3 regions of the Streptomyces endophyticus genome follow, and region 3 is predicted to be linked to each of the others. Evidence: riboswitches for the same ligand, from Rfam matches in the RefSeq annotation. Region 3 holds a riboswitch; each other region holds the start of a gene.
What was found. A riboswitch is a leader RNA that binds a small molecule or an ion and turns the genes downstream of it on or off. The one in region 3 is predicted to bind cyclic di-AMP.
Positions count from the first base shown of each region.

Region 1 (3,254 bases), on a different contig from region 3:
GCGTCGGTGAGGGCGGTACGGATTCCTCCGGTATGCGGGTCGGTGGTGGGGCGGCCGCCTGAAAGCGGGTGGCCTGGATTGCCGCGAACTGTGTGGATTCGTCGCACAGTTCGCGGGGTGCAGAACATTCCGGAACTGACGGACCGTCAACAATGTGACTTTCACGTGATCTACGCTGCATCGACTTGTGACAGGAGTTCGAGTGCCGCTACGTTCACGGATCATCGCGACACATGCACAACCCGCACCACTTGCACCACCCGTCGCGCGTAGCAGCATCAGTCTCGCGAAAGGCAACCGCATGCTCTCCGGGAACGGTCGACACCGTCGCCCCCGTCAGGCCCCTGCTCTCGTCGTCGCCGCCGGAGTCGCCGGCAGCGCCATCGCGATCCCGCTGTTCGCCGCGAGCGGCGCGAGCGCCGCGACCACGCAGGCGTGGGACAAGCTCGCCGAGTGCGAGAGCGGTGGGCAGTGGAGCCTGGACGCCGGTAACGGCTACTACGGCGGTCTCCAGTTCACGCAGGAGAGATGGGAGCAGTACGGAGGGCTCGACTACGCCCCGCGTGCCGACCAGGCCAGCCGCTCGCAGCAGATATCCGTCGCCGAGAAGGTCCTCGACGCCAAGGGCGTGAGCGCCTGGCCGATGTGCTCGCTCACGTCGGGTCTTACCAACGACGACGACTCGGCGAACGTCGACCCGGGTGTGTCCGCGTCGCCGCAGCCTTCCGAGTCGTCGTCCGACACCGATGCCGGCGACAAGGCGGACGAGGGTGTCGACGAGAGCGCCGACAACACCGGCTCCACGGACGCGACGGATTCGGCGGATTCGGCGAACCCGGAGGACTCGACGGATTCCGCGGATTCGGGAGACAAGGGTCACGACGACCCCGAGGGCTCCGACCCGTCGGACGCCCCCTCGGCGGGCGAGTCGGGCGATACCTCCGGTAACCAGGGCGAGGACTCTCCGAGCCCGTCAAGTGACAAGTCCCACGCGCCTTCTGACGACGCCGCCTCCGAGACGGCCTCGCCGTCCGCCTCCCCCTCCGGTGAGGCCCCGGACGACGCCACGTCCGGCCGTCACCGCGGCGATCGCGCCGCCGACGACGACGGTGGCGGCTCCGACTCCCGTACGGGAGAGGGCCGTCACGCCTCGCGCGACGACAAGCGCGCCGGCGACACGTACGAGGTCCACGCCGGCGACAGCCTCTGGGGCATCGCGAAGGCCCAGGACGTGCACGGCGGATGGGACGCGCTCTATGAGCGGAACAAGGAGACGGTCGGTACCGACCCAGACCTCATCCTTCCTGGTCAGAGCCTGGATCTTGGGGACGGATCGGACAAAAGGTAGCGGGAGTTCGGGCCGGTTCGAGGGGCTTTGTCCGATGTCGAGCGAGTGAGACATGGGTCTCAAAGCCCCTGATCGACTTTGAAATCGGACGGATCGACCGCTTACGTTCGTGACCGCTCGCTTCAGCGGGCCCCGATGGACGTCACGCCGAATCCTGCCAACGTCCGTACGGGAACAGTCGACGCGTAAGCGCCGTAGGCAGGAGCGGGGGACCCAGGTAAGCCGCCTTTCCGGGAGACCGGACGGGCTTGGGGTTAAGCAGCGCACAAGGATGCGTCTGCCGGGCACTCACTGGTCCGAACCCGACAGCTCACCTCGCAGGCGTCGGTGAGGAGATATCTCCATGCTGTTTTCCGGCAAGAACAAGCACCGCCGCCCGTCCAAGGCCGTTCGCGTCGCCACGCTCGGCGGAGTCGCCGCTGCCGCCGTCGCCGTGCCGCTGATGGGTGCCACGTCCGCCTCCGCCGCGACCACGTCCGAGTGGGACCAGGTCGCGCAGTGCGAGTCCGGTGGCAACTGGTCCACCAACACCGGCAACGGTTTCTACGGTGGCCTGCAGTTCTCGTCCTCCACCTGGTCCGCCTACGGCGGCGACCAGTACGCCTCCACCGCCGACCAGGCCTCCAAGGCGCAGCAGATAGCCGTCGGCGAGAAGGTTCTCGCCTCGCAGGGCAGCGGTGCCTGGCCGAACTGCGGCTCCGGCCTGTCCTCCACCCCGAACGAGGGTGGCGCGGACGACTCGTCCTCGCAGCAGCAGGACACCCAGCAGCGTGCGGACCGCTCCGAGCAGCGCGAGCAGCCGCAGCAGCAGGAGGCCCCGAAGCAGGAGGCCCCCAAGCAGGAGGCTCCGAAGCAGGAGGCTCCGAAGCAGGACACCGTCACCACCCCGACCGGTAACAAGGTCGAGAAGGGCGACGGCGAGTACAAGGTCGAGTCCGGTGACACCCTCAGCAAGATCGCCGAGGCGCACGACACGACCTGGCAGCAGCTGTTCGAGAAGAACAAGGACATCGTCAAGGACGCCAACCTGATCTACCCGGGTCAGCAGCTGCACCTCAGCTAAGCGTCCGGTCCGCGCAGGACCGACCCAGGCACGGGCTCGGCATCGGCGGACGCCGAGCCCCGCCTCCGGGCCCTTCTGACGGATCCTGCCGGAGTCGCGTGGTCTGGCACGCGCATCTGCTGCGTTGTCGTTGGTTGCCGACGCTCCGCGTCGTCGCCCTCCTCCGCCTTGCAGCTGCACGTACCAGACCCCGCTCGCGGAGCCGACCGGACACGGCACTCCGAGTCCGGCCTGATCCGTCAGAAGGGCCCGCCCCCCGTCCCCACGGGCCGCTCACTTCGGCGACCTCCTTTCCGGCACAGCCGGGACGGAGGTCGCTGTTTTTGTTCCGTTAAGGAACATTTCGCTCAGGGCGTTGTCCACGAGGCGGGCGTTCGGATGGCCGATGCCCGCGAGCCGGTTACGCTCAGGGGTGCGGGCCCACGTATCCAAGCAGCCGCCCGCATAGCCTGCGTCACATCCCAGAAGGAGATGCTCGTGCCGTCCATCGACGTCGTCGTAGCCCGGGAAATCCTGGACTCCCGAGGCAACCCCACGGTCGAGGTCGAGGTCGGCCTCGACGACGGGAGCACCGGCCGCGCGGCCGTCCCGTCGGGTGCCTCCACCGGTGCCTTCGAGGCCATCGAACTCCGCGACGGTGACCCGAACCGTTACCAGGGCAAGGGCGTCGAGAAGGCCGTCCTCGCCGTCATCGAGCAGATCGGCCCGGAGCTCGTCGGTTACGACGCCACCGAGCAGCGCCTGATCGACCAGGCGATGTTCGACCTGGACGCGACCGACAACAAGGGCTCGCTCGGCGCCAACGCGATCCTCGGCGTCTCGCTCGCCGTGGCCCACGCCGCC
Region 1 is NZ_JAOZYC010000139.1:45,785-49,038, reverse strand. It holds gene OKJ99_RS26035 (recombinase family protein) at 1-62, shown strand, start outside; gene OKJ99_RS26030 (transglycosylase family protein) at 302-1,348, shown strand; cyclic di-AMP (ydaO/yuaA leader) riboswitch at 1,529-1,687, shown strand; gene OKJ99_RS26025 (transglycosylase family protein) at 1,692-2,411, shown strand; gene eno (phosphopyruvate hydratase) at 2,889-3,254, shown strand, end outside.
Region 1: another riboswitch for cyclic di-AMP. It lies ahead of OKJ99_RS26025 (transglycosylase family protein); the one in region 3 lies ahead of OKJ99_RS04250 (C40 family peptidase).

Region 2 (3,254 bases), on a different contig from region 3:
GTAACCCTCCCTGCCCGCGCGGCACTTCGCGACAGAGAGGGGTGACGTCGGGCCTCGGCCGAGGCGGTGCTGCCGGGCGTCAGGTGCTGCCGGGCCTCGGCCGAGGAAGCGCTCGGGCGGACGCTAGGGCCCTTCTGACGGGTCAGGCTGGACGCGGACGGCGTCAATGGGCGGTGCAGGCGCGTGCCAGACCCCGCGACTCCGGCAAGATCCGTCAGAAGGGCCCTAGTCGAGGAGGCGCTCGCGCAGTCGCTCGCGCGTCGCCGCGGTGACCTTCAGGCCCTCTTCGAGGTAGCGGTCCGTGCTGCCCCAGTGCTCGTCGATGGTCTCGAGGCCCGCGTTGAGGTACTCGATGCGGGCGTCGAAGAGCGGGCTGAGCAGCTCCATGATCTCGGGGGAGTAGGCGTCCTTCGCGGTGGCGGTGCGGCGCACGTTGTAGCGGCGGTGCTTCTCGTTGGACTTGAGGTAGTCCGCCTCGATGGCGTCGCGCTCCACGCCCACCGCGAGCAGCGTCACCGCGATCGACAGACCCGCGCGGTCCTTGCCCGCCGCGCAGTGCATCAGCGCGGGGAGGCTGTCCTCGGCGAGGGAGTGCAGCACGCGGCTGTGCTCGGCGGTGCGCTCCTTGATCATGGTGCGGTAGGAGTCGACGAGCCGGTTCGCCGCGCGGCCCTCGGAGAGGATCTGGCGCAGCTGGTCGATGTTGCCGTCGCGGACCATGGTCCAGAATTCGGCGCCGTCGGCGGGGTCGTTGAGCGGCAGGTTCAGGTTGCGCACGCCAGGCAGTTCGACGTCCGCGCCTTCCAGCTTCTGGTCCGCGGAGTTGCGGAAGTCGAAGACCGTGTGCAGGCCGAGGGAGGAGAGGAAGGTCGAGTCCTCGGCCGTGGCGTGGGCTAGGTGACCGCTGCGGAACAGTACGCCCTGGCGCACGCGCCGGCCGTCCACGGTGGGCAGGCCGCCGACGTCCCGGAAGTTGCGCACTCCGGTCAGCTCGGGCTCGGTGGACGGTGCGTGCTGCGTCACAGGGGCTCCTCCCAATCGGTGCACCGGCGTTGGGTCGCCGGCGGGCGCGCTCCTGACGATACGACATCGGTTCCACAGGCAACCATCTGTCCGATTCGCACCGTTCTGTGTCAACTGTGCATGAATCGGAGGGGCTTGTGGGCGTGTGCGTGACCGGCTTCATGTTCGTGACGCTGCGTGCCGGGCGGCCCGGATTGCCTCCCCAGTAATCCCCGAAAGTATGGCGTTGGTAAAGCGAAGAATGTCGACGCAGGGTTACACAGGGAAGCCTCAGAAACCCAAGGAATTGCCCCCGTAGATGAATTCGGGGTTTGTCGCCGCCATTGCCGTTCGCCTACGGTCACCAATCAATCCGGTCGGAACGCCTAGTCCTGCCGCCGCCCGGATTCCTTTCGACTACCCGTCACGGCAGGAGCGGGGGACCCACACGCAGTACGCCGCGGAGGGATTTCCCGAAGTGGCTAGGGGTGAAGCCGTGCCCGCACCCCGGGCGCGGCCGGGCATCTCCAGCCCGAACCCGACAGCTCACCTCGTAGGCGACGGAGAGGAAAATCAGCATGCCCGCAAAGGGAAAGCACCGTCTTTCGACCTCCCAGCGCATCGCCCGTGTCGCCGCCGTCGCCTCCGCCGGTGGAGCCGCGCTCGCGCTGCCGCTGATGGGCGCCTCCGGCGCGCAGGCCGCGACGTCCGGCGCTACCGCCGACACCACGACGTACACCGTCAAGGCCGGTGACACGCTCTCGAAGATCGCCAAGGCGCAGGACGTCGGCGGCGGCTGGAAGAAGCTGTACGAGGACAACAAGGACGCCGTCGGCTCCAACGCGGACCACCTCAAGATCGGCGTCAAGCTCGCCGTCGGCGGCGCGGCCGACAGCGACTCCGGCTCCGAGGCCGCGGCCGCCACCGCGCAGGCGAGCGCCAAGACGACCGCCTCCGGCGACTACGCGGCGCCGGTCGACGGCGCCAAGGGCACGGACTACGGCAACTCCGGATCCATGTGGTCCAGCGGCAGCCACACCGGTGCCGACTTCTCGATCCCGACCGGCACCTCCGTGAAGTCCATCGCCGAGGGCACCGTCGTCTCGACCGGCTCGGGCGGCGCGTACGGCAACGAGGTCGTCATCGAGCACGCCGACGGCCACTTCTCCCAGTACGGCCACCTGTCCTCGATCGGCGTCGCCCAGGGCGACACCGTGACGGCCGGCCAGGAGATCGCCAAGTCCGGCGCGACCGGCAACGTCACCGGCCCGCACCTGCACTTCGAGGTCCGCACGACCGCCGACTACGGCTCGGATGTCGACCCGATCGCCTACCTGAGCGAGCACGGCGTGAACGCCTGAGACGTGTCGTAGCGGCTCGTCGACCCGCTCCATTCGGCGCCCGGAGGGAATCCCTCCGGGCGCCGAATCGCGTTCCCCCAGTTATTCCCGAGATCGCGAGTGGGGTATCTCACCAGGCGTCAACCCCTACCTACGATGGCGTAGGTCACTTTTCGCGAGCGAAACTACGTGGGTGGCACACGAATCGAGAGCACTCACGGATTCACTCAACGGCGCGATCCGGTCCTACGCGGCCGTGGGAGACAGCTTCACCGAAGGAGTCGGCGACCCCGGCCCCGACGGAAAGTTCGCGGGCTGGGCCGACCGGCTCGCCGTCCTCCTGGACGACCGTGTCCCCGAGGACACCTTCAGGTACGCGAACCTGGCCGTGCGCGGCAAGCTGCTCGACCAGGTCGTCGCGGACCAGGTCCCCAAGGCGGTCGAGCTCGCCCCCGACCTGGTGACCCTGGTCGCCGGCGGCAACGACATCATCCGCCCCGGCACCGACCCGGACGACGTGGCCGAACGCTTCGAGAAGGCCGTCGTCAAGCTCGCCGACGCGGCCGGCACCGTCATGGTGGCCACCGGCTTCGACACCCGGGACGTGGCCGTGCTCAAGCACCTGCGCGGCAAGATCGCCACGTACAACATGCATGTGCGGGCGATCGCCGACCGCCACGGGTGCCTGATGCTCGACCTGTGGTCCCTCAGGTCCATCCAGGACCGCAGGGCCTGGGACGAGGACCGCCTCCACCTCTCGCCCGAGGGGCACACGCGGGTGGCGCTGCGCGCCGGCCAGGCGCTGGGCATCGACGTGCCGGCCGACCCCGAGCAGGCCTGGCCGCTGCTGCCGCCGCGTGGCACGTTCGAGGTGCGGCGCGACGACATCCACTGGGCGCGGGAGTTCCTGGT
Region 2 is NZ_JAOZYC010000122.1:193,869-197,122, reverse strand. It holds gene OKJ99_RS19415 (ABC transporter permease) at 1-45, shown strand, start outside; gene OKJ99_RS19410 (tyrosine-protein phosphatase) at 226-1,023, opposite strand; cyclic di-AMP (ydaO/yuaA leader) riboswitch at 1,407-1,577, shown strand; gene OKJ99_RS19405 (M23 family metallopeptidase) at 1,581-2,363, shown strand; gene OKJ99_RS19400 (SGNH/GDSL hydrolase family protein) at 2,536-3,254, shown strand, end outside.
Region 2: another riboswitch for cyclic di-AMP. It lies ahead of OKJ99_RS19405 (M23 family metallopeptidase); the one in region 3 lies ahead of OKJ99_RS04250 (C40 family peptidase).

Region 3 (3,254 bases):
AGCGAACGCGGTCGGGGCTTGCGGTGCGCTGCCGGCACAAGGTCCTCCTTTGGACGGCCGCCCGAAACGCACGACCCCCGGTCGCGCGTCCGGCGGCGGCCCGCACAGGGGGAGCGGGCCGCCGCCGGACCTTTCTCGGCGGTGGTGTCCGACTGCCGCCCCTGGCCCGGGCGGCGGTGGGGAGCCGGTCACCTGAGAAAGGACGCTAAACCTCTGCGTAACGGGTTGGCGCCGGATTGTTCGTAACTGGCCTGTTTGTTACGGGTGGTGGCGGAGAGTGATAACAGAGTGGCAAAGGGGCGCCCGTAGTGGGCCATGGGCGTCCGGTTAGGCTCCGAGCCATGGACGTACTCATCCACCTCTTCGTCGGCCTGCACGTCATCGGCATCGCCTCGCTGCTCGGCGGCTTCCTCACGCAGATGTCGGCGATGAAGGAGGGCGCGGCCCGCTTCAACAAGGCGATGCTGCACGGCGCCCTGACCATGCTGGTGACCGGTGTCGCCCTGGTCGGCCTCAATCAGGCCGACGGCAGCACCGTGAACAACATCAAGATCGGCGTGAAGCTCGCGCTCCTGATCGTGATCCTCGGCATCGTCTACGTGAAGCGGGACGAGGAGAAGGCGGAGAAGGGCCTCTTCATCACCGTCGGCGCGCTCACCGTCGTCAACATCTTCATCGCGGTGCTCTGGACCTGAGAATCCGGTCTCCCGGCCCGGAGTGGGGCCCGCTCAGAAAAATGTCGCAGTCAGACGTATAACTGCGACATTTTTCTGCGCACATCAGGCCGGCCGCACCACGCTGTGGATCGACGACGTGCCGTCGTAGTAGATCGACTCCTCGCGCACGACCGCGCCCGGCTTCGGCGCGTGGACCATCATGCCGTCGCCCATGTAGAGGCCCACGTGGCTGATGTCGTCGTAGAAGAACACCAGGTCACCGGGTTGGATATCGGAGAGCGGCACCGTCTTGCCGATCTCGACCTGGTCCCAGGTCGTCCGGGGCAGCGAGATCCCCGCGGACTTCCACGCCGCCTGCGTCAGACCCGAGCAGTCGTACGAGTCCGGGCCCGTGGCGCCCCACACGTACGGCTTGCCCTCCTGTGACTTGGCGAACGCGAGCGCCTGCGCGGCCTTCGTGGCGTACGAGGCGTCCGACGAGCCGGAGGAGGACCCCGAGGAACCGGAAGAGGAACCGGAGGACGAGCCGGAGGCCTCCTCCTGCTGGCGCGCCTTTTCGGCCGCCTCCCGCTTCGCCGCCTCCGCCGCCTTCTGCTTGGCGGCCAGCTCCGCGGCCTTCTTGCGGGCCGCCGCCTCCTTGGCCTTCTGGATCGCGGCGAGCCGCTCCTTCTCCTCGGCGGTCAGCTCGGCCAGCAGCTTGCGCGCGTCGGAGAGCTTCGTCTGGACGGTCTCCTTCGACGACCTCAGCTCGGTCTGCGACTCGGTGAGGTCCTGGAGGCTCGACTGCGCCTCGGTGCGCTTCTTCGCGGTCTCGCGCGCCTGTGACTGATAGTCGTCGACCGACTTCTTCTGCTCGTCGGTGAGCCGGCTCATCAGCTGGCGCTGCGAGAAGTAGTCCTCCGGATCGTCCGCGAGGAACATGGTCGCGGTGTCGCTGACAGCGCCCGAGCGGTACTGCTCGGCGGCGTACCTGCCGAGCTTCTGGCGGGCCGTGTTCATCTCGTCGGTGCGCTGCGCGACATCGTCGAGGAGCTTGTCGACCTGCTGCTTCTTGGAGTCGGTCTGCTCCTTCACCCCGTTGTACTTCTGGGTGGCGACCTCGGCCTGCCGGTACAGGGTGTCGACCTTCTGCTGGACCTCTTCGAGGCGCGGCTTCGACGACGGCTGCGCGGGCGCGGCCTGTGCCGTCTGCGAGAGCAGTGCCACGGAGGTGAGGGCGGCGGTCGTGATGCCGACCGCGGGGGTCGTGCGAAGGCCGCCGGTCATCCGGGAACGGCTGCGGGGCTTGCGGTGCGACGCCAAGGCAGGCGACTCCTTCCGTCGTCCGCCTACCGGGTTAGCTGTCGGGTTCGGGCGTGGTACGCGGAAGGCTGCCCTACGGTCGGCTGACCGATTCACCCCAAGGTCGGTTGGGTCCCCGGTTCCCTGCCTTACGGCGTACGGAACTCAGCGGGGGCTTCCCGTTCGCCGCGACATTCGCGGGCGGGGGGACGGGCTGCCCGGCTGCACCGTAGCCAACTCGTGTGGCTGCTGTGAAGGTTGATGTTCGATATGCCCGATACATTTTCGTGATCTGCCCTCTGGAGGGTCCTCGGAGTTCCGAAGGCAGCCACGGGTTGTCAGTGGGGCCGCCTAGACTCGTAGAGCGATGAGCAGCCTCTTTGACGACAGCTTCCTGACCGGCCTCCAGAACAGCGCGGAGGAACCCCCGCCGCCGCCCCCGGACCCCGAGCACGACGACGGGGCCCCGGAGCCGATGCCGGACGACTTGTTCGGCGGGAAGCTCGGCGCGCCCGAAGGCAGGGACACGCACTACCGGGACGGCGCCCCGCGCCCGGTCCTCGACTCGGCCTCCCTCCTGGAGGGGCTGAACGAGAACCAGCAGGCGGCCGTCGTGCACGGCGGCTCCCCGCTGCTCATCGTCGCGGGCGCCGGATCCGGCAAGACCCGCGTCCTCACGCACCGCATCGCGTACCTGCTCGCCGAGCGCGGCGTGCACCCCGGCCAGATCCTCGCGATCACGTTCACGAACAAGGCCGCGGGCGAGATGAAGGAGCGCGTCGAGGACCTGGTGGGCCCGCGCGCCAACGCGATGTGGGTCTCCACCTTCCACAGCGCGTGCGTGCGCATCCTGCGCCGGGAGAGCAAGAAGCTCGGCTTCACGTCCTCCTTCTCGATCTACGACGCCGCCGACAGCAAGCGGCTCATGGCGCTCGTCTGCCGCGACCTGGACCTGGACCCGAAGAAGTTCCCCCCGAAGTCCTTCAGCGCCAAGATCAGCAATCTCAAGAACGAGCTGATCGACGAGGAGGACTTCGCGGCGACCGCGGCCGACGGCTTCGAGAAGACCCTCGCCCAGGCCTACGCGATGTACCAGGGACGTCTGCGCGAGGCGAACGCGCTGGACTTCGACGACCTGATCATGACGACGGTGAACCTGCTGCGCGCGTTCCCGGACGTCGCCGAGCACTACCGCCGCCGCTTCCGCCACGTCATGGTCGACGAGTACCAGGACACGAACCACGCGCAGTACGCGCTGGTGCGCGAGCTGGTCGGCCCCACTGACGGCGAGGACGC
Region 3 is NZ_JAOZYC010000015.1:6,700-9,953, reverse strand. It holds gene OKJ99_RS04260 (C40 family peptidase) at 1-38, opposite strand, end outside; gene OKJ99_RS04255 (hypothetical protein) at 342-695, shown strand; gene OKJ99_RS04250 (C40 family peptidase) at 780-1,979, opposite strand; cyclic di-AMP (ydaO/yuaA leader) riboswitch at 1,988-2,139, opposite strand; gene pcrA (DNA helicase PcrA) at 2,326-3,254, shown strand, end outside.